Regions from separate parts of the Kitasatospora sp. NPDC052896 genome, predicted to be linked through region 2. Evidence: riboswitches for the same ligand, from Rfam matches in the RefSeq annotation. Region 2 holds a riboswitch; the other holds the start of a gene.

Region 1 (10,564 bases), on a different contig from region 2:
GGCAGGACGTACGCGGGCCACGCGGAGGTGAAGAGGACGGGAAACGTCGACGGCCATGAACTGGTCACCGCGCTCGCCCCGGAGTTCTGGGGTCGGGGACTCGGCACGGAGGTGATCCGCGGCCTGCTGCGCCATGCCGCCGACGGCCTCGGACTCAAGGAGGTCTACGGGATGGTGGGCGCGGAGAACACCGCGAGCCTGGCGTTGTGCCGGCGTCTGGGCTTCCGGCACCTGCGCGACGTCGTCGCCGACAACGGTTCGGTGACGAAGATGCTGATCGTATCCACGACGGAGTCGACGTGACACAGCCACTCACCGGGGACGCCCTCGACCCGTCCCGGACCAGCCGGCCGCCGAGCCTGTGGCGCAACCGCGCCTTCAACCTGCTCTGGACCGGCCAGTGCCTCTCGGACACCGGCAGTGCCATGGCCGACCTGGCGCTGCCCCTCCTGGTGTTCCAGCTGACCCGGTCGCCGGCACAGGCCGGCTTCGTCGGCACGGTCGGTTTCGCCGTCACGATGATCTCCCGGCTGCCGGCCGGCCTCCTCGTCGACCGCTTCGACCGGCGCCGGCTGATGATCTTCTGTGACGTCTTCCGGCTCGTCGTGTACGCGGTCCTCGCCTGCGCCGTCGAGGCCGGCGCCGCCGGTCTGGCCGTGATCCTGGCGGTGGTCGCCGGGAGCGCTGCCGCGACCGCCGTCTTCAGCACCGCCGAACACGCCGCGGTCCGCAGCCTGGTGGGTCAGGATCAGATCGTCACCGCCGTCGCCCGCAACGAGGCACGGGCGTACGGCACGTCGCTGGTCGGGCCGCCCCTGGGCGGCCTGCTGTTCGGGCTCGGCAAGGCGCTGCCGTTCTTCGGCAACGCCCTCAGCTTCCTGCTGTCGCTGTCGGCCGTCCTGTGCATCCGCCGGCCCCTGCAACAGCCCCGGCCGGCCACGGCCCCCTCCGGAGGCGGCCCCGGAGGGGAGGGCCTGCGGTTCGTCCTGGGCAGTCCGTTCCTCCGGGCCCTGCTCGTGATCGCCGCCCCGCTCAACATGGCCTTCACCGGCATGATCTTCGCGATGACCATCTCGTTGCGACGCTCCGGACTCTCGCCGGTCCTCGTCGGCCTGGTCAGCATGATCATCGCTGTGGGCGGTCTCCTCGGTGCCATCGCCGCTCCGGCCCTGCAACGCCGACTGCGCCTGCCGACGCTGATCACGGTGATCTGCTGGTCCACCGCCGTACTGATGGCGCTCAGCGTGCTGGTGTCCACCAGCATCGTGACCGCGGTACCCCTCGCCGCCGCGCTGTTCCTCGGTCCCACCGCCAACGCCGCCCTCTTCGGCTACCAGGCGGCCGTCACCCCGGACCACCTCCAGGGTCGGGTGGTCAGCCTGCTCCTCCTGGCCGCCACCTCGGCGGCCGCTCTGGCACCCGCCCTCGCCGGGGTGCTGCTGGCCCACGTCCCCGGCCGCACGGCGATGCTGGTCTTCCCGCTCCTGGTCGCGGCCTCCGCGCTGGTGGCCACGTTCGGCAGGGGTATCAGGTCCATGTCCCGCCAGCCGTGAGGCACCGCCCGATGCGGGGACCGGGCCCGGCGCGGCCCCGCCCCGGGGGCGCGGGAGCTGCCGGATCTGGGCCTCGCCGGTGGGCACCCGGTCGTACGTCGTCGTCCTGGGTCGCGTGTCCACCCGCAGTATGGCGGGCGTCAGTCCCCCAGCCCCCGGCGCGGCCGGATCAGGGTGCGGACGAACCTGGCTCGCGTGCTCCCGCTCATCGGGCGACATTGGGATCCATGCAGGAACAGCCGGAGCACCCCCCTGTGCCGCAGCGTCACGAGACGGTCGAGGAACGGGCCGACCGGAACCTGGTCGAGCTGCTCCAGGAGCTTCGGGTCGTGCAGACCGGCGTCCAGATCGTGTTCGCCTTCCTCCTCGGCGTGGCGTTCACGCCGCGCTTCGCGCAGTTGAGCGATGCCCAGCAGGGCGTCTACGTCACCGCCCTGCTGCTGACCGTGGTCTCCTCCACGGTCCTGGCCACCCCGGTGGCCTTGCACCGGGGCCTGTTCCACCGCGGGGCCAAGCGCCGGATCGTGGAGCTGTCGACCCGGCTCGCCCTGGTGGGCCTGGTCTTCCTCGCGCTCGCGCTGAACGGCGTGGTGCTCCTGCTGATCGACGTGGTTCTCGGTCGCGCGGCCGCGATCGCCGTCACCAGCGCCAGCATGTTGATGTTCGCGGGGCTGTGGTTCTTCCTGCCCTGGGCGTTGCGCCGGTCCTGATGAAACTGATTGTCAGTTCAGTGATGGTGGGCATGGTGGACGCGGAACCGGGGCGGCTGGTTCCGCCGGTCTTCAGCGACGCTGAGCGGTCAGCGGTCAGCGACCCGTGGAGGTGCCCCCGTTGTGACCGGGTGTCACGCCGTGACGGCAGGGGCGGGAAGGCCCCTGGCGGCGACCAGGTGCGCGCTGCCGTCGGCCAGGCGGTAGGACAGGCCCGCGACCGCGAGCCGGCCGGCGGCGACGCGCTCGGCGAGGATGCGGGAGCGGTCCAGCAGCAGGTCGACGGTGCTCCTTATGTGCTCGTGGAGGATCTCCTCCGGTTCGTCCCGTCCGGCGGCGCGCGCGGCGAGCACGCTCGGGGTCACCCGTTCGACCACGTCCCGTACGAATCCGCCCGGCGTCCTGCCGCCGTCGGCGGCGGCGCGGGCGGCGGCGATCGCCCCGCACGAGTCGTGGCCCAGGACCACGACCAGCGGGCACTCCAGCACGCTCACCCCGTACTCGATGCTGCCCAGGACCTCGGTGCCCACGACGTGCCCGGCGGTGCGGACCACGAACATGTCGCCCAGCCCCCGGTCGAAGATGATCTCCGCGGCCAGGCGGGAGTCGGAGCACCCGAACAACACCGCGAACGGGCTCTGGCCCGGAGCGGTCTCGGTACGGCGGGCGGCGTCCTGGTTCGGGTGCTGGGGCAGGCCGGCGACGAACCGGAGGTTGCCGGCGAGCAGCATCTCGAAGGCCTCGGCGGGACTCGGCGTCAAGACATCGGTCATGGTGGCAGCCTACGGTCCGCTCCCGCCCGGCGCGCGGGAGGCCATGCCTCCGGCTCCCGCGCGCCGGGCGCCGGGTGGCATGAGCCGGCGCCCGGCGCGGCAGCGGCGCCGTCTCACGGGTCGCGCCGAGGGGGCGCCGCTGTCATGCCGAGTCGTGCCAAGATCCCCCTGAGTGTTCGCGCGCTCCGGGGTCGGTGCAATTCCGAACCGGCGGTGAAAGTCCGCGACCCAGCCGAAGCCATCGGCTGGTTGACCTGGTGGAACTCCAGGACCGACGGTGAAAGTCCGGATGGAAGGCAGTGCGCGGCGATCCACTGTCCGACCGGCGGTGTCCCCTGACGGGCCGTCGGCGGACTGGTGCTCGCTTCTCCCCGGAACGACGTGCGCGCAACGGGGGCGGGCCGTCTGCCGTCATCGTGTCCCCGTCGCGCGCCACGCCGTCCCATGGGGCAGCCCGCGTGCGCTTGCGCGCGGGGTCTGCCCCATGGCCGCGTTCTCTCGCCGACCAGTGAAGCCGGCCGTGGCGGTGTGCTGGAACGCGACGGCCACACCGAGGCCGCCGTCGATCTGTCCCGCCTGGCCGGGCTGTCCGGCGTGACCACCATGTGCGAGCTCGTCCGATCCGACTGGGGCATGGGAAGGCTGGACGATCTGCTGGACCTCGCCGATCGAGAACGACTCGCCCTCGTCTCGGTGGGCGACCTGGCCGCCTACCGGCGGGCCCGCGCGGCCTGACGCCGACCGGGCCGTACACCGGGTCACCTCCACCCGGTGCCCGGCGTACCGCTGCGGCTCAGGCCCGTGGGCCGCCGTCTCGTCCGTTGGGCGCCCGCCGCCGCGGGTCGCCCGGGGAGGGCGACGCCGTGCCGGGAACAGCCGCCGAGCACCTCGCCCTGCTCCGTCACCCGGGACCATCTGACGGTGGCCCCTGGCCGGGTCGTCCGGATGAGTGTTCTGTCCTGGGGCGTGCGCGGAGGTGTGCGCGTTCCCCCTGCCCGCCGAACAGGCTGAGGAACTCGACCGGTTCGGCATCGACGGCGCCGAACCAGTGCGGCACGCGGGTGTCGAACTCGGCCGCCTCCCCGGGGGAGAGCACCAGATCGTGGTCCCCGAGGACGAGCCGCAGCCGTCCGTTGAGGACGTAGAGCCACTCGTAACCCTCGTGGGTCTGTGGATCGGCGTCCTTCCGGGAGCTGCCAGCCGGGATCACCAGCTTGTACGCCTGGATGCCGCCGGCCCGGCGGGTCAGGGGCAGCATGGTCATGCCGTGGCGGGTGACCGGGCGCAGGTGGATGCGCGGATCTCCGGTGGGCGGCGCGCCGACGAGTTCGTCGAGCGTGACGCCGTGGGCTCTGGCCAGGGGGAGCAGCAGTTCGAGGTTGGGTCGGCGAGTGCCGGACTCCAGCCGGGACAGGGTGCTCACCGAGATGCCGGTCGCTGCCGAGAGGTCGGCCAGCGTGGTCTCCCGCTGGCGGCGCAGCGCGCGTAGCCGGGGGCCGACCGCGTCGAGCGTTCGGTCGAGGTCGTCGTCCATGCCCCCAGCTTGCCAGAACGGCAACGGAGATTGCGTAGTGTGCGGCAGGGCGCGCGTGGTCGTCGCGAAGGAGGCCGCCACGGTGGACGGCCGGAGCTGAGGACGACGTCAGTCGATGCGGCGCGCCTGCCGGAAGCGGGCGAGGGCCTGGTCGAGGTCGACGATGGGGTCGGGGTAGTCGAGCCGTGCGCGTTCGGTGGCGGGCAACCGCCAGGGGCGGTGCACGGCGGGGCCGCCGACCGAGGCGAGCTCGGGGACCCACCGCCGCACGTAGGCACCGTCGGGGTCGAAACGGGCGGCCTGCGCGAGTGGATTGAGCACCCGGTTCGGCCGGGTGTCGGTACCGGTGCCCGCCACCCACTGCCAGTTGAGCTGGTTGTTCGCCACATCTCCGTCGACCAGCAGGTCGAGGAAGTGGGCGGCCCCGACGCGCCAGTCGACGTAGAGGGTCTTGGTCAGGAAGCTGGCCGTCAGCAGTCGTGCCCGGTTGTGCATCCAGCCCTCGTGCCGCAACTGGCGCATCCCCGCGTCCACCACGGGGTAGCCGGTCCGGCCGTCCCGCCATGCGGCGATCTCCTCGGCGTCGTGCCGCCACCGGTCGCCGCGCGGCCGGTAGTCCTGGTGGGCCGCGTCGGGTCGTGCGGCGAGTACCTGGTGGTGGAAGTCACGCCAGGCGAGCTGCCGCACGAAGGCGTCCGCTCCGGCGCCGCCGCGGGCCCGCGCCCGCCCCACCAGCTCCACCGCCGACAGACAGCCGAAGTGCAGGTACGGCGACAGGCGCGAGGTCGCGTCGCCCGCCAGGTCGTCGTGCCGGTCGGCGTACTCGTCCAAGGCGGCCGACTCCCAGCGGCGCATTCGTCCGCGGCCCTCGCCCTCGCCCCCGGGGGGCAGTGCCGGCGACACCCACCCACCTGCCAGGTCGGCAGCCTTCGGCGGCGGGTCGGAGCGCACCTCCGGGGTCCTGATCCCGCGGGGCGCCCGGAGGACACCGCGTGGCGTCTCGGAGCACCAGCGGCGGAAGTACGGAGTGAAGACCGCGAAGTGGCCCTTGGACTTCGCCCCGGACGGCAGGACCTGCCCCGGAGCCAGCACCGTCACCACGGCGTCGTGCACCCGCAGTTCGCGGCCGGACGCGGACAGCGCCCTCCGCAGCCGGTCCTCACGACGCGTCGCGTGGCCGCTCACCCCGCCCGCGACGTGCACGGTACCGGCACCTGCCTCGTGCGCCACCCGGCACACCTGCTCCGCCACGTCGCCGTGTCGGACGATCAGGCGTCCGCCGCGCTTCCGCAGCGCCGCGTCGAGGTCCGCGAGGCAGTCGGCGAGGAACGCGGCCCGATTGGGCACCAGGAAACCGGCCCGATCCACGGCCGGGTCCAGGACGAAGAGCGGCACCACCGTGCCGTTCGCGTCCGCCAGCGCCGAGCTCAGCACGGGGTTGTCGTGAACGCGCAGGTCAGCGGTGAACAGCGCGACCGAGGCCTTCACCGTGCCCCCCTTCCGGTGGGCGGCGCGGTGGGGTCGTCGGGCAGGCCGAGGCCCGCGGAGTGAGCGTCGGCGGAGGCCATGAGCTGCCGCGCCCGGTGGGCGATGTTGCGGGCCATGGTGCCGAAGACCAGGGCGTGGAACGGCGCGATGGTCCACCAGTACGCGTGTCCGGCCAGGCCGTGCGGCCGGAACAGCGCGCGCTGCCGGTAGACGCATCGTCCCTCGGCGGCGTCCGTGACGGTCAGTTCCAGCCATGCCCGGCCCGGCAACCGCATCTCGGCCCGGAGCCTCAGCAACCGTCCGGGCTCGATCTCCTCGACCCGCCAGAAGTCCAGCGAGTCGCCGACCCGCAGCCGTCGCGGGTCGCGCCGCCCACGACGCAGCCCCACCCCGCCGACCAGCCGGTCCAGCCATCCCCGCAGCTCCCAGCCGAGCGGGAGGGAGTACCAACCGCTCTCGCCGCCGATGCCCTCGATGACCTGCCACAGCGCGCCCGCCTCGGCGTCGACGGCCACCGAGCGCCGGTCCTGGTAGAGGCTGCCGCCGGACCAGTCGGGGTCGGTGGGCAGCGGGTCGCTGGGGGCGCCGGGCACCGCGGCGGACGACCAACGGGTGGCGACGTCGGCGTCCCGCACGCGTCTGAGTGCCAGGCGGACGGCGTCCTGGAAACCGACCAGGCCGCCCGGCGGGTCCGGGACGTGGTCCCTGATGTCGTGCTCGCAGCAGACCACCTCGTGCCGCAGCGACTCGACCAGCGGACGGGCGATACCCGACGGGACCGGGGTGACCAGGCCCACCCAGTGGCTGGACAGGCGGGGGGTGAGCACCGGCACCGGCACGATCACCCGGCGCGGCAGCCCGGCGACAGCCGCGTAGCGGGTCATCATCTGCCGGTACGTCAGGACGTCGGGGCCGCCGATGTCGAAACTCCGGTTGACCGTCCCCGGCAGCCTGGCCGCGCCGACCAGGTAGCGCAGCACGTCGCGGACGGCGATCGGCTGGATCCTGGTGTTCACCCAGGTCGGCGTGACCATCACCGGCAGCCGTTCGGTCAGGTACCGCAGCATCTCGAAGGACGCCGAACCCGAACCGATGATCACCGCGGCCCGCAACTGGGCCGCCGGCACCGGACCGGCCAACAGGATGCGGCCCACCTCGGCCCGCGAGCGCAGATGAGGCGACAGCTCGCTCTCCCGCACGCCCTGCGGAGTCAGTCCGCCGAGGTAGACGATCCGCCGCACCCCGGCCGTGTGGCCCGCCGCCGCGAAGGCGCGGGCGGCGGTGCGGTCGGTCTCCTCGAAGCCCGGTCCGGTGCCGATGGCGTGCACCAGGTAGTAGGCGACCTCGACGTCCCGGAAGGCATCCGGAAGCGTCTGCGGCTTCGTCACGTCGCCGCGCACCGCCTCGACCCGGGCCGACCACGGCTGGTCGCGCAGCCGCCCCGGATCACGCGCCAGGCACCGTACGCGGTAGCCCGCGGCCAGCAGCTCGGGCACGAGTCGCCCGCCGATGTAGCCGGTGGCCCCGGTGACCAGACAGAGCGCCCCGTCGGACGGGTTCCCTGGTGACATGAGGAGTTCGCCTTTCCCGCGTGCTGGACGGCCCAAGTCATCCGCACCCGCCCGTCGTCGCGACGAATCCGCTCCGCGCGGCGGCGGGTTTTCCCCCGAACGGTGGAACTGGCGGCACGGCACGGGCGCACGGTTGTCACAGGGCGCCGTTCGTCGGGGCCGGCGGCGGCCCGTACGTGTTCAGCTCACGAAGCGGTCCACGGCCGGGACGAACTCCGCCGCGTCCTGGAAGAGGAAGGCGTGCCCGGCGTCGGGGTACAGCGCCAGACCAGCCCGGCGCAGGCTGTGCGTCAGGATCACGTCGTTGGCCGTCGGGTCCAGCGCGTCCAGGGTCCCGTCGGCGACCAGGATGGGGGTGCGGATGCGGCCCACCTGGCGACCCGCGGGCTCTGCGCCCGCCATCCACTGCTGGACGGCGCCGGTCTGCGCGTTCTTCACGACGTCAGAAGCCCGGTAGAAGTTCGGGTACTGGAGAATCCCCCCGGCGTAGGCCCGCGCCGCGGCGGTCTGGTCCCCCGGGAACAGGACGGACAGCTCGACCGCGGGGATCGGGCTGTTCAGGGCAGCGGCAGCGGCGGGTGGAACGGGCAGGGACCTTCCGGTTCCGGCCTGCGTGGCGGTCAGGACGAGCCGGCCGACCTGGCCTGGATGCCGCACGGCCAGAGCCTGGGCGATCATGCCGCCCATGGACCAGCCGAGAACGGCCGGTCGGTGCAGCCGCAGCGAGGAGATCAGCGCGCTGGTCTGGTCGGCCATCGCCGAGACGGTCAGCGGCGCCGGCAGGGCGCTGGTCCGCCCGACTCCCGCGTTGTCGAAGACGATGACCCGGTGGTGGGCGGCGAGGGCGTCCACGAATGACGGGGCCCAGTCGTCCATGGATCCGCCGTACCCCATGACCAACAGGATCGGGCTGCCCTCACCCACCTCGCGGTACCCGACGTCCCCCAGCACGCTGTGCGCGACGAGCGTCGGCGCACTCAGGACGTCCGCCTGCCCAGGGGCGCCGGCTCCGGCCCGCGCCCCGACGGTGGTGCCGCCGGCCGTGACGTTCCCGGGTGTGGCCGCCGAAGCGGATCCCGAGCCGCACACCGCCAAGACGGCCGCGGCGGCCGCGGCCGCGTACCCGGTGAGAGAACTCCGCCGGCGGCGCCGTGTGCTCTGCCTCATGTCTCTTCCCCCTCCATCGAACGCGCATTCATCCTCTGCGACACGGTACGTGCGCGGCCCGCGTCGTGGCGGCGAATTCTCCGGACCCGTGGACGTCCCACGCCCGAGGGCCGAGAGCGGCACGCCCGACCTGGTGGTGATCCCTCGCGCGAGTGCGTCGGCGCGCACGCGCTGGTGAGGATGTCCCGCATCGGCGCGCCGTCGTGCACGGTGAACCACGGGAACTACGGTTGATAACCGGAACGGTGTTCCGTATCGTTGTAGTGGAACGATGTTCCGCTTGCGCCGGCGTATCGCGCCGCGGTGGGCGCCGACCACTACGCACGAGGAGAACCATGAAGTACCGCATGCTGGGCCGAACCGGCATCAAGGTCAGCCCGTACTGCCTGGGCGCGATGATGTTCGGCGCCATCGGCAACCCCGACCACGACGACTCCACGCGCGTCATCCACAAGGCGCTGGACGCGGGCATCAACTTCGTCGACACCGCCGACGCCTACTCGCGCGGCGAGTCCGAAGAGATCGTCGGCAAGGCCCTCAAGGGCCGCCGGGACAACGTCGTGCTCGCCACCAAGGCGCACCTCCCGATGGGCGACGACCCCAACCAACAGGGCAACTCGCGGCGCTGGCTGACGCGCGCACTGGACGACTCGCTGCGCCGGCTGCGGACCGACCACGTCGACCTGTTCCAGATCCACCGCCCCGCCCCGGACACCGACGTGGAGGAGACCCTCTCGGCCCTCACCGACCTGATGCGCGCGGGCAAGGTCCGGGCCATCGGTCACTCCTCCTTCCCCGCCTCGGACATCGTCGAGGCGCAGTGGGTCGCCGAACGGCGTGGCCTGCGGCGCTTCCGCACCGAACAGCCGTCGTACTCGATCCTCAACCGGGGCATCGAACGCGAGGTGCTGCCGGTCTGTCAGCACTACGGGATGGGCACGCTGGTCTGGAGTCCGCTGGGCGGGGGACTGCTCACCGGCCGCTACCGCAAGGGCCGGCAGGCCACCACCCATCGAGCCGGCTTCGGCTTCAGGCACCTGAGCGACGAACGCCGGCTCGATGTCGTCGAACAGCTCGTTCCCCTCGCCGAAGCGGCGGGGATGTCGCTGACGCACCTGGCCATGGCCTTCGCGATCTCCCACCCCGGCGTCACCTCCGCGATCATCGGGCCGCGCACCATGGACCACCTCGACGACCTGCTCGCGGGCGCCGAGACCACCCTGACCGACGAGATCCTCGACCAGATCGACGCCATCGTGCCTCCCGGTACCGACATCGGGACGCTCGACATGGCCTACAACCCACCCGCCATCCAGCGGACCGCGCTGCGTCGCCGCCTGCCCGAGGAGCGCGCCGCGGCCTGACCCGTCCCCGGGAACGGCCTGCGGGGGATCCCGCCCCGCTGACGGTCGAGGCTCCCTGCCCGACGGGCTGCCGCCCTGCGGACGGCAGCCCGTCCCGGATCCGGGGCGGGTCCCGTCGCCCGGGCCGGTCGCGCGGCCGCCGACCCGCGCCAGAACGGGCGAAAGGCCGGGCGGCGTGGGGTCCGTGACGGGGCGTCGAGGCCGGCCGAGCGCGGTTCCGCCTCGATCAACGCGGTCATTCGGGCCCGGGTGAAGCCGCAACTGGCCCGCAGGGTCGGCATCTTGACGAGAACCTGTCATCATGGTTCATTCGTCTGCCATGACACCGCGCACCCTGGCCCGCCGCCTGGCCGCTCTCGCCACCGCCGCCCTGCTCACCGCCGTGCCCGTCGCGCTCGCCCCTG
Region 2 (10,564 bases):
CGTCGAAGCCGTCCAGTAGCAGCAGGGTCCCGCCGTGCCGGTACAGGGTGATCACGCCCAGTGAGCCGTACGAGGAGGAGAGCGGCACCAGGACCAGCGCGCGCGGCACTTCGGTGCCCCGGTAGACGGCACGCAGGTAGTTGCCGCGGCCGCCGGCCATCGCGTTGTGCGAGTAGGCGACCATCTTGGGCTCCGACTCGGAGCCGGAGGAGACCAGGATCCTGGCCGCCGCCGACGGATCCACCGGGACCGTGTCGGGCGGATCCTCGTGCGCCGTTGGCCCCGGTCGGTCCGGGCCGGGGTCGGTCCGTACCGTCGACCCGGTCCCGTCGATGGCGAACACCGCGCGCAGGAAGGGGAGTCGGGCCAGCTCGGGACCGATCTCGTGGGCTGTGGCGGCGGTGCTCAGCAGCGCCACGGCCCGGGACCGGCGAAGCAGCGCCCTGGTGTCCGCGAGGCCCCGGCCGGCCGGGAAGGTCAGTGCGGTCGCCCCGACCGCCGCCGCCGCGAGCTCGGTCGCCACCGCCGGCCAGCCGTTCGGCAGCCGGATCGCGACGACGTCGCCGGGCGCCACCCCGGCACTGCGCAGCGCGGTGGCGATCCGGCCCGTGCGGCGGTCGAGTTCGGCGTAGTCGAGGGTCTCCCCGGGACAGACCACGGCCGGCCGCCGCGGGTGCCCACGGACCCGCTCGGCGAACAGGTCGGCGATGCCGCGGTCGGGGTAGTGGCCCTGCGCGGACCACTGCCGGCGCAGCTCGGCCGGGACCAGGTCGGGCAGGTCGAGCCCGCTGCGCGGGGCCCGGACGGTGGTGCTGATGGGGGCGGTCAACGGTCGAACTCCCAGGGTGAGCAGGGCAGTAGACAGCGATCACGGTGTAGTGCGGAGCGGAACCGAGAGTCTCGGGCGATCTCGTCCGGAGTGGCGGCGGCGAAGGCGGTCCGCCGCGCGGCCGGTGGGGTACCGGTGCGCAGCAGCTCGGTCGCGGCCGACCAGAGCGAGGAGTCCACCCGGCGCCCGTGTCCGGTGACCTCCCGGGCCACCAGCGCGGCCAGTACCCCCTCGGCACTGATCAGGCCGCCGAAGATGTCGGTGATGGTCATCAGCGAGGGGGTGGCCGGCCGGCCCGCCGGGGTGACCAGCGCGGCGAGCCCGCTGCGCGCCTGCACCAGGTAGTCCGTCCCCACCGGCGGCTCGGGGCCGAGGAGTTCCCCCCACCCCGAGGCCCAGGCGTGCACCAGGCCGGGCTGGACGGCCAACAGCTCCGGGGCACCCAGCCCGAAGGCCTCGGCCTTGCCGGGCGCGAGGTTGTGCAGGAACACGTCGGCGTCACCGACCAGTTCGCGGATCGCCCGGCGCCCGGACGGCGCGCGCGGATCCGCTTCGACCGCCCGCTTGCCGCGGTTGAGCGCGTGGAAGCGGGCCGAATCGTCGCCCGCCATCGGCGGCACACCGCGCAGCGGATCGCCACCGAGCGGCTCGATCCGCACCAGCTCGGCGCCGAGCAGCGCCAACAGGTGCCCGGCGAGCGGGCCTTGGAGTCGCCGGGTCATCTCCACCACCACCAGCCCCGCCAGCGGCAGCCGCACGCCGCCCGTCCGTGGCGCGATCGGCCCGGCCGGGCGGGGCGGTCGACCGCCGGCCCGGGCGATCTGCCAGGGCGGTGTCGGGGGCGGGGCGGGCGCGTCCTCGCGCACCGGGACGATGCCGACACCCGCGCGGCCGGCCGCGGTGACGATCTCGTGGTAGTCCGACTGCGCGGCGGTGGCGGCGAGTTCGGGGGGCAACGGGCACTGGGCCGAGGAGAACCGGAGCTGGAAGGAGGGCCAACCGCGGCCGATCGGGTGGCGATCGACGCCGAGCCGGGTCCAGAACTCCAGCCAGGGGCCGGCGTCGAGCGACTCGATCTCGAACCGGACGCCGTCCCGACTGGTGAACGGTGGGTCGGCGGCCGCGCTTTCGGGCGGGGTGCCTTCGGGCGCGGTGTCCTTGGGAGCGGTGTCCTCGGGGGCCGTGCGGTCGGGTCGGCCCGTGCGGTCGGGGTCGTCGGCGGTGGCGGCTGCCAGGTACTGCCCGACGGCGAGCAGCGCGGCGCCGGCGACCGAGGTCCGCACCCCGCGCACCGGAGCGCCGCGCAGGCCGGCGCAGCGGGCCGCCAACAGGCCCTGGACGGCGAGCACTCCGGCCACCGCCCCCGCGTAGTCGATCCCCAGCGGTGTCGGTGCGCCGTACCGGCGGCCGTGCACGGCGGCGATCCCGCAAGCCGCCTGGGCGTCGGCCTCGCTCGCCAGCGGCAGGTCCACCGGACCTGCCCAGTCGATCACGCAGTCGATGTCGCGTTCGGTGCCGTCGGCCGCCGGATCCGCCGGGCCGGGGCCCAGGGCCAGCCGGGCCGCCTGCCCCGCCGTCGTCGCCAACTCCCGGGCCGGGGCGGTGGTGCAGCCGAGCGCCCGCAGGTGGCGGGCGGCCAGCGTGCCGGCCGTGCCGCCGCCCGCCACCGCCAGCGGCACCCCGCCCAGTGGGCCCCGGGCGACGTCGGCGTCCTGTCGCAGCGTCGTCACCGCGGGCCGAGGATTCGCTCGACCGGCCCTTCCGGCAAGGTTGGTGACGTGATGTCAGAAGGGGCGATCCGTGGCATGGGTCCTCTTCGGGGCGGGTGGTGCGGTCGGGCCGGCTGTGGCCTGAGTCGGGTACGCCTGGCGGTCGAAGGGGCCGGGTCGTGGGCGGACCTCTCGTTCGGTAGCGAAGCTATCACGCTTGGTAGTCGAAGATCGCCTGGCGCCACCCGCCCGGCCGCGGCCGCGGCCGCGTCGTCCGGCGGCGGCCACGGGCTGGTCCGGATGCGGGAGCGGGTCCGGGTCCACGGGGGTGTCCTGCGGGCCGGCCCGCTGCCCGAGCGGGGCTTCGAGGTCGCCTTCACGCTGTCGAGCACGGTACCGATCGGTGCTGACCGGCCCGCGGGCCCAGGCCGGTGGGACCGGAGCGTGGCCGGGGCGCGCCGCCCACCCGCCGAGCGTCCGTCCGGCGGCCGTCCACCCGCTCGGGGTGGGCGGCCGCCGGTCCTGCGCCGCGGGCCGGCGGTCACCCGGGCGCGGAGCTGCGGTTGCGGCGGCCCGGGCGGGGGAGCAGAGAATGGGCCGTGCGCTCCGAACCGCCGTCAGGTCCTCCGCCCGAGCCACCGTCGGGTGCGTCGGGCCGGCCGGGGCCGCCGTCCGGACCCCCGGTGGAACCGTGGCCGCACATGGTGATGGCCGGCGGTGACGGGGGTCCCCGGCGACCGTGGTGGCGCCGGCCGCGTTCGCTCGCGCTCGGCGCGGTGGTCGCGGGGCTGGTGGTCGGGCTGGGTGCGGTGCTGGTGGAGCGCCAGCCGGAGACGAACCAGCCCGTCGTCGCGTCCGTCCCGGTTCTCCTGCAGGCGGCCGACGAGCCCGGGCCGGATCCGTTCACGGGCTCGGTGGCGAGCTCCTCGGCCGGCCCGTCGGGCTCCCCGTCCGGCGGCCCCCCGCTCGCCGTCGCCTCGGCCTCCACCGTCGGGTCCCGGTCGGTCGACGGTGGGACGGCGGGCCTCTACGGCGGCACCGAGCGCCTCGGCAGCTGCGAGGTGGCCAAGCTGACGGACTACCTCGTGGGTCATGTCGACAAGGCGCACGCGTGGGCCGGGGTCGAGGGTGTCCGGGTCGGTGACATCCCCTTCTACCTCGGCAGGCTCACCCCGGTGGTGCTGCGTTCCGACACCCGGGTGACCAACCACGGCTTCGCCGACGGCCTCGCGACGGGCTTCCAGTCGGTCCTGCGGGCGGGCACCGCGGTGCTGATCGACAACCGGGGGCTGCCGCGGGTGCGCTGCGCGTGCGGCAACCCGCTGCTGCCGCCGGCGGTGCCGAGCGGCCCGGTCACGTTCACCGGGCCGGCCTGGCCGGGGTTCCGGGTGGACGAATTGGTGACGGTGGTCCCGGCGGGGGCGCCGGTGACGGCGTTCGTGATCCGTGACCGGAGCCGGGGGAGCTGGTTCTCGCGCCCGGTCGGCGGTTCGGGCGGGGACGACCAGCCCGTTCCGTCGCCGCGTCCGTCCGCGAGCGGGTCGCCCTCGGCCACGGAGACCCCCGCCGGGCAGCGCGGCTCCTGACCGGGCGACCGATGCGGACGCACTCGTCGCGTCCGGATCGCCGGTGGACCCGTCGACCCCCATCGCAGTGGTGTTGGCACCAGTTCTGTGGCTGGTGCCCATGCCAGGAAAAAGACGGGTGCTCACGCCAGCGACACCGGATCACTACCCACCGTAGCGTCCCTTGTGAAAGCCGAAGCGGGGTGTGCGCAACTGCCCCCGCACTCTCGGACCACAGGAATCCGGCGGAGGTGCGTGATGAGGAACCGGACGCAGCGACAGGGCGTGGTGAGGCAGAGCCGGCGGCAGGGCGGACTGCCCCGGCGCGCGGTCCTGACGGGCGGCGCGGCGACCGTGGCCGGACTGCCGGCGGCGGTGACAGCTCCCGCCGCGTCGGCGGCCGCGCCCCCGGCTCCCGCCGTCCCAGCCCGCCGCCGGAGCCCGGTCGAGGGGGTCTGGCAGACGGATGGCCACGGCATCGTCCTCACCATCCACGGCGGCCTGCTGCGCACCTTCGACGTCTCGTGCGCCGGCGCCCTGCCCGGTGAGCTGAGCGGGCAGCGGACCGGTCCCGCCGACTCCTCCGGCGCGGTGTGGTTCTGGGTGGACGGCCACCCCGAAGTCACCGTCCGCCCGGGCGTCGACCCGGACACCGCCGTGCTGAACCACGCGGATGATGCGCTGTCTCACCCAGGACGGCCGCAGCTTCGACGGCGCCGGCATCCCGCCGGACCTGCCGACGCCGGTCTTCACCGACGCCGAGTTCTCCCACGACCGGGACTCCGCCCTTGCGCTCGCGCTGCACGTCCTGAGCGGAGCCCACCCGTGACTCCCGCTCGCGCGCCCAACAGGGCGGGACCGCACTGGTCCTGAGTCAGCTGTCGCTCCCGGTCGCGCCGTTGTGGACCACCGGGGACAAGCACCCGCGACGGTGGTACTGCCCGCGCACGCCCTGGGCGCCCAGGGTGGCGGAGCGCCTGACGGGACGCGGGAGTTAGCTCGTACGGGTGGATGAGCAGGGGCAGGGCCCGCCCCGTTGCCCGGCCCCCGGTGGCGATCAAGGTGAATCCGGAACGGTCCCCACTCAGTCCCCGCGTGCCGCTCGCATTCCCGTGGGACGGAGTGAAACAGCCCACAGCGCAGACCTCTCCCTCAGCGGTTGCGGATCATGGCACAATGAGCCACGTAAGAGCAGTGACGTTCAGCGCACTCCGGGGTCGGTGAAAATCCGAACCGGCGGTTACAGTCCGCGACCCGTCCGCAGCCAGCGGCCGGTTGACCAGGTGAAATTCCTGGACCGACGGTTAAAGTCCGGATGGGAGGCGTGCGCGACGGGCCAAGCGGTGCCGTGGTTCCCCGTTCCGGGGGATCGCGTTGAGGTGAGCGGCAGAGTCCTCTGCGGCGGCGAAGCACCCCATCACACGGGGTGGATCTTCGGCGACCCGGATCCGGATCCTGCCAGCTCCCTGGCATCCGCGTCGGTATCAGCCCGTTACGGTTTCCCATGCATCTGCCGCCCCGGAGTCCGCGCCCCAAGCGCGAGGAGAACCCGGGTGTTCACCGGCATCATCGAAGAGCTCGGCGAGGTCGTCTCCATCGAGGAGTTCGGCGACTCCTCGCGCCTGCGCCTGCGCGGTCCGCTGGTCTGTACCGGGGCCCGGCACGGCGACTCCATCGCGGTCAACGGTGTCTGCCTGACCGTCGTCGACGCTCCCGAGCAACTGGCCACCGGCGGCGGTGAGTTCACTGCCGATGTGATGGCCGAGACGCTGCACCGCTCCAGCCTGGGCGCGCTGGTCCCCGGCTCCCGGGTCAATCTGGAGCGGGCCATGGCACTCGGCGCCCGGCTCGGCGGCCACCTGGTCCAGGGCCACGTCGACGCCACCGGCATCCTGCTCGAGCGTGCCCCGGGCGAGCTGGACGCGGAGGGCAGGCCCCGTTGGGAGGTGCTGCGGTTCTCGCTGCCGTCGAGCATCTCCCGCTACCTGGTCGACAAGGGTTCGATCACGGTGGACGGCATCAGCCTGACGGTGGTGGAGGCCGCCGCCGACACCTTCACGGTCAGCCTGATCCCCGCCACGCTCGCCCTGACCACCCTCGGTGCCAAGGAAGTTGGCGAGTCGGTCAACCTCGAGGTGGACGTCCTCGCCAAGTACGTCGAGCGGCTGCTGGCCGCCCGGGCCGACGGCGTCGGCAGCATCGTCAACATCCCCGCCAACAACCCCACCACACTGGCCCGTTCGGAGGGCGTCTCGTGAACTGGCTCAACAGCGTGGCGTTTTCGATATTCGGCCAGCACGTGCTGTGGACCGACATGATCGGCAACCTGCTGGGCCTGGCCGGCCTCGCGCTCGGCTGGCGGCGCTCGGTCTGGAGCTGGCCGGTCCAGCTGCTCTCCGGCGTGGTGCTGGCCGGGGCCTACCTCTCCGGTCACCTGCCCGGCCTGGTCGGCAAGCAGCTGATCGTGATCGTCACCGCGATCTGGGGCTGGTCCCGCTGGCAGCGCGGGATCCGCGACACCGGCGCGATCGCGGTCCGGTTCGCCAGCTGGAAGGAACGCGCGCTGCTGGTCGGCGCCACCGCGCTGCTGACCGTCGCGGCGGCCCTGATCTTCACCCAGTTCCCGTGGATGTCCTGGAGCCCCTGGTCGGACGCCTACATCTTCGTCGGAACCCTGGCGGCGATGGTCGCCCAGGCTCGCGGCTGGGTGGAGTTCTGGTTCGCCTGGATCGCCGTCGACCTGGTCGGCGTCCCGCTCGCGTTCAACAGCGGCTACACCTTCTCCGGCCTGACCTACAGCATCTACTTCGTCCTGGTCCTGCTCGGCCTGCGCGCCTGGTGGCTGCGCAGCCGGGCCCCGCGCAACGCCTCCACCGCCCCGAACCTGCAGGGAGCCCCGGCATGAGCACCCCCGACCTCAGCCTCGACCCGGTCGAGCGCGCCATCGCCGACATCGCGGCCGGCCGCCCGGTCATCGTGGTGGACGACGAGGACCGCGAGAACGAGGGCGACATCATCTTCGCGGCCTCGGCGGCCACCCCCGAGCTGCTGGCCTTCACCATCCGCTACTCCTCCGGCGTGATCTGCGTGCCGATGACCAACGCGGACGCCGACCGGCTGGCGCTGCCCCCGATGACCCGGGTCAACGAGGACCGGAAGGGCACCGCCTACACGGTCTCGGTGGACGCCCGGGACAAGATCTCCACCGGCATCTCGGCGGCCGACCGGGCCCGGACCATCCGACTGCTGGCCGCCGAGGCCACCACCGCCGGTGACCTGACCCGACCCGGCCACGTCTTCCCGCTGCGCGCCGCGGACGGCGGCGTACTGGTCCGCCCCGGCCACACCGAGGCCGGCGTCGACCTGGCCCGGCTGGCCGGCCTCTCCCCGGCCGCGGCGATCTGCGAGGTGGTCAACGACGACGGCACCATGGCCCGGCTGCCCGAGCTGGTCGCGTTCGCCCGCGAGCACGGCTTGGCGATCATCTCGATCGAGGACCTGATCGCCTACCGCCGCCGGACCGAGCTGCACGTGGACCGGGCGGCCGTCACCACCCTGCCCACGGCGTACGGCGACTTCACCGCGGTGGGCTACCACGGCACGCTGGACGGCGTCGAGCACATCGCCCTGGTGGCCGGCGGCCTGGACGCCGACGGACGGCTGCCGGACGGCGAGGACGTGCTGGTCCGGGTCCACTCCGAGTGCCTGACCGGCGACGTCTTCGGCTCGCTGCGCTGCGACTGCGGCCCGCAGCTGCAGGCCTCGCTCGCCCAGATCGCCGAGTCCGGCCGCGGCGTGCTGCTCTACCTGCGCGGCCAGGAGGGCCGCGGCATCGGCCTGGTCCACAAGCTGCGCGCCTACCAGCTCCAGGAGCAGGGCCGTGACACCGTGGACGCCAACCTCGACCTCGGCCTGCCGGTCGACGCCCGCGACTACAGCATCGGCGGGCAGATGCTCACCGACCTGGGCGTGCGCTCGCTGACGCTGCTCACCAACAATCCCGACAAGCTGACCGCGCTCACCGAGCACGGCCTGAAAGTCAAGGACCGCCGACCGATCCAGGTCGAGCCGAGCGAGCACAACCTCGACTACCTGCGCACCAAGCGCGACCGGATGGGCCACGACCTGCCCTGGCTCGGCCGGTAGCCGCCCCCCACACGCCAACCACAGCAGTCCGATCGCAGCAGTTCAACCACCGAAGCACCGAACGGAAAGGCATCACGACGTGAGCGGCCACGGAGCCCCCCAGCTGACCATCGAGAACGCCCAGGACCTGCGGGTCGCGGTGATCGCCGCCCAGTGGCACACCCAGGTGATGGACGGCCTGCTGGCCGGTGCCCAGCGCGCCCTGAAGGAGCTGGGGATCACCGAGCCGACCATCGTGCGAGTCCCTGGTACCTTCGAACTGCCGGTCGCCGCCAAGCAGTTGGCCGATCGCGGGTACGACGCGGTGGTGGCCCTCGGGGTGGTCATCCGCGGTGGCACCCCGCACTTCGACTACGTCTGCCAGGCCGCCACCGTGGGCCTCACCCAGGTCAGCGTCAGCACCGGCGTGCCGATCGGCTTCGGCGTGCTGACCTGCGACACCGAGCAGCAGGCGCTGGACCGGGCGGGCCTGCCGGACTCCGCCGAGGACAAGGGCCACGAGGCGGTCACCGCGGCCGTCGCCACCGCCGCCACGCTGCGCGCGGTCGCCGGGCCCGGACGCTGATCCGCTCGGCTGACAGCCCGCTCGATCGCCGGTCCGGCCACCCGCCGGACCGTCGGGCGGCGCTCGGTGGGCCCCGGACCTCGGACGGCCGACGCGACTGTCCAGGGTCCGGGACCGTTTACCGTCTGTCCGGCCGCAGGCCGTAAGGTGAGTCCATCATGGCTTCGAAGACATTCGAGGAGCTCTTCACCGAGCTCCAGCAGAAGGCCGCCGCAGGCGACCCCGGGTCCTCCCGTACCGCGCAGCTCGTCCAGCAGGGCGTCCACGCCATCGGCAAGAAGGTGGTCGAGGAGGCCGCCGAGGTCTGGATGGCCGCCGAGCACGAGTCCGACGAGCGCACCGCCGAGGAGATCTCCCAGCTCCTCTACCACCTTCAGGTGATGATGGTGGCCCGCGGGTTGACGCTCGACGACGTCTACGCCCACCTCTGACCCCGGCCCGGCGAAACCCGGCGCCCGAAACCCAGCCGCGTCCTCCCCCGCATCACCCCGAACCAGCCGCTACCACAGCGAAGGAACGTCCTCTCATGCTGCGCATCGCCCTCCCCAACAAGGGTTCGCTCTCGGGTCCGGCGGCGGAGATGCTCCATGAGGCCGGCTACCGCCAGCGCAAGGACCCCAAGGAACTGGTCCTGGTCGACCCGGAGAACCAGGTCGAGTTCTTCTTCCTGCGCCCGCGCGACATCGCGGTGTACGTCGGCTCCGGCCGGCTGGACATCGGCATCACCGGCCGTGACCTGCTGCTCGACTCGGCGTCCAACGCGGAGGAGGTGCTCGCGCTCGGCTTCGGCGGTTCGACCTTCCGCTTCGCCGGCCCGGCCGGCTCGCCCAAGGACGTCCAGGGGCTGCAGGGCCTGCGGATCGCCACCTCCTACACCGGCCTGGTCGAGCAGCACCTCGCCGAGCAGGGCGTGAGCGCCACCGTCACCAAGCTGGACGGCGCGGTGGAGACCGCGGTCCAGCTCGGCGTCGCCGACGTGATCGCCGACGTGGTGGAGACCGGCACCAGCCTGCGCAACGCCGGCCTGGAGATCTTCGGCGAGCCGATCCTGGTCTCCGACGCCGTGGTGATCCGGCCCAAGGGCGCGGTCGACGACCCAGCCGTCGAGCAGTTCCTGCGCCGCCTGCAGGGTGTCCTGGTGGCCCGTCGCTACGTGCTGATGGACTACGACATCCGCGCCGAGAAGGTCGGCGAGGCGGTCGCGCTGACCCCCGGCCTGGAGTCGCCGACCGTCTCCCCGCTGCACACCGAGGGCTGGGTCGCGGTCCGCTCGATGGTCCTCCGCAAGGAGGCCCAGCGGATCATGGACGACCTGTGGGGCATCGGCGCCCGGGCGATCCTGGTGACCAACATCCACGCCTGCCGTCTCTGACCAGCACCACCTCCCGGGAGCGCCACCGCCATGTCCGACCCCACCGCCCTGCCCGCCCTGCCGGTGACCTGGGCGCCGCGCCGCAACCGCGCGCTGCTGCTGCCGGTCAGCGCGCTGCTGCTGGTGGTCTTCGTCGTCGTCGCGGTGGCGCTCCCGTCCAGCTGGCAGCTGAACGACCGGGCCGCGATGATCACGCTGGGCCTGGTCTTCGCCGGGGTCGGCCTGATGCTGGCCCGTCCCAAGGTGGTGGCCGACGCCGACGGGGTCACCGTGGTCAACTTCGTCCGCAGCCGGCGGCTGGCCTGGGCGGAGATCGTCCGGGTGAACCTGCGCCAGGGCGACCCGTGGGTGACCCTCGACCTGGCCGACGGCACCTCG

Evidence for each region. Region 2 has a riboswitch for FMN ahead of ACIGXM_RS20255 (riboflavin synthase). Riboswitches for the same ligand answer to the same signal wherever they lie in the genome.
Region 1: linked by a shared signal. The riboswitch ahead of ACIGXM_RS15845 (3,4-dihydroxy-2-butanone-4-phosphate synthase) and the one ahead of ACIGXM_RS20255 (riboflavin synthase) in region 2 are both predicted to bind FMN.

The regions. Positions count from the first base shown of each region.
Region 1 covers NZ_JBITZU010000006.1:302,443-313,006, forward strand. Annotated here, with positions in the region: gene ACIGXM_RS15825 (GNAT family N-acetyltransferase) at 1-303, shown strand, start outside; gene ACIGXM_RS15830 (MFS transporter) at 300-1,553, shown strand; gene ACIGXM_RS15835 (DUF6328 family protein) at 1,781-2,263, shown strand; gene ACIGXM_RS15840 (carbonic anhydrase) at 2,398-3,036, opposite strand; FMN riboswitch at 3,213-3,343, shown strand; gene ACIGXM_RS15845 (3,4-dihydroxy-2-butanone-4-phosphate synthase) at 3,481-3,771, shown strand; gene ACIGXM_RS15850 (helix-turn-helix domain-containing protein) at 3,938-4,570, opposite strand; gene ACIGXM_RS15855 (cryptochrome/photolyase family protein) at 4,679-6,058, opposite strand; gene ACIGXM_RS15860 (SDR family oxidoreductase) at 6,055-7,629, opposite strand; gene ACIGXM_RS15865 (alpha/beta fold hydrolase) at 7,810-8,796, opposite strand; gene ACIGXM_RS15870 (aldo/keto reductase) at 9,132-10,160, shown strand; gene ACIGXM_RS15875 (chitinase) at 10,480-10,564, shown strand, end outside.
Region 2 covers NZ_JBITZU010000009.1:94,856-105,419, reverse strand. Annotated here, with positions in the region: gene ACIGXM_RS20275 (class I adenylate-forming enzyme family protein) at 1-829, opposite strand, end outside; gene ACIGXM_RS20270 (CoA transferase) at 826-2,559, opposite strand; gene ACIGXM_RS20265 (DUF6777 domain-containing protein) at 3,222-4,124, shown strand; gene ACIGXM_RS20260 (hypothetical protein) at 4,777-4,932, shown strand; FMN riboswitch at 5,307-5,434, shown strand; gene ACIGXM_RS20255 (riboflavin synthase) at 5,657-6,361, shown strand; gene ACIGXM_RS20250 (nicotinamide riboside transporter PnuC) at 6,418-7,008, shown strand; gene ACIGXM_RS20245 (bifunctional 3,4-dihydroxy-2-butanone-4-phosphate synthase/GTP cyclohydrolase II) at 7,005-8,249, shown strand; gene ribH (6,7-dimethyl-8-ribityllumazine synthase) at 8,329-8,814, shown strand; gene ACIGXM_RS20235 (phosphoribosyl-ATP diphosphatase) at 8,973-9,245, shown strand; gene hisG (ATP phosphoribosyltransferase) at 9,341-10,186, shown strand; gene ACIGXM_RS20225 (PH domain-containing protein) at 10,217-10,564, shown strand, end outside.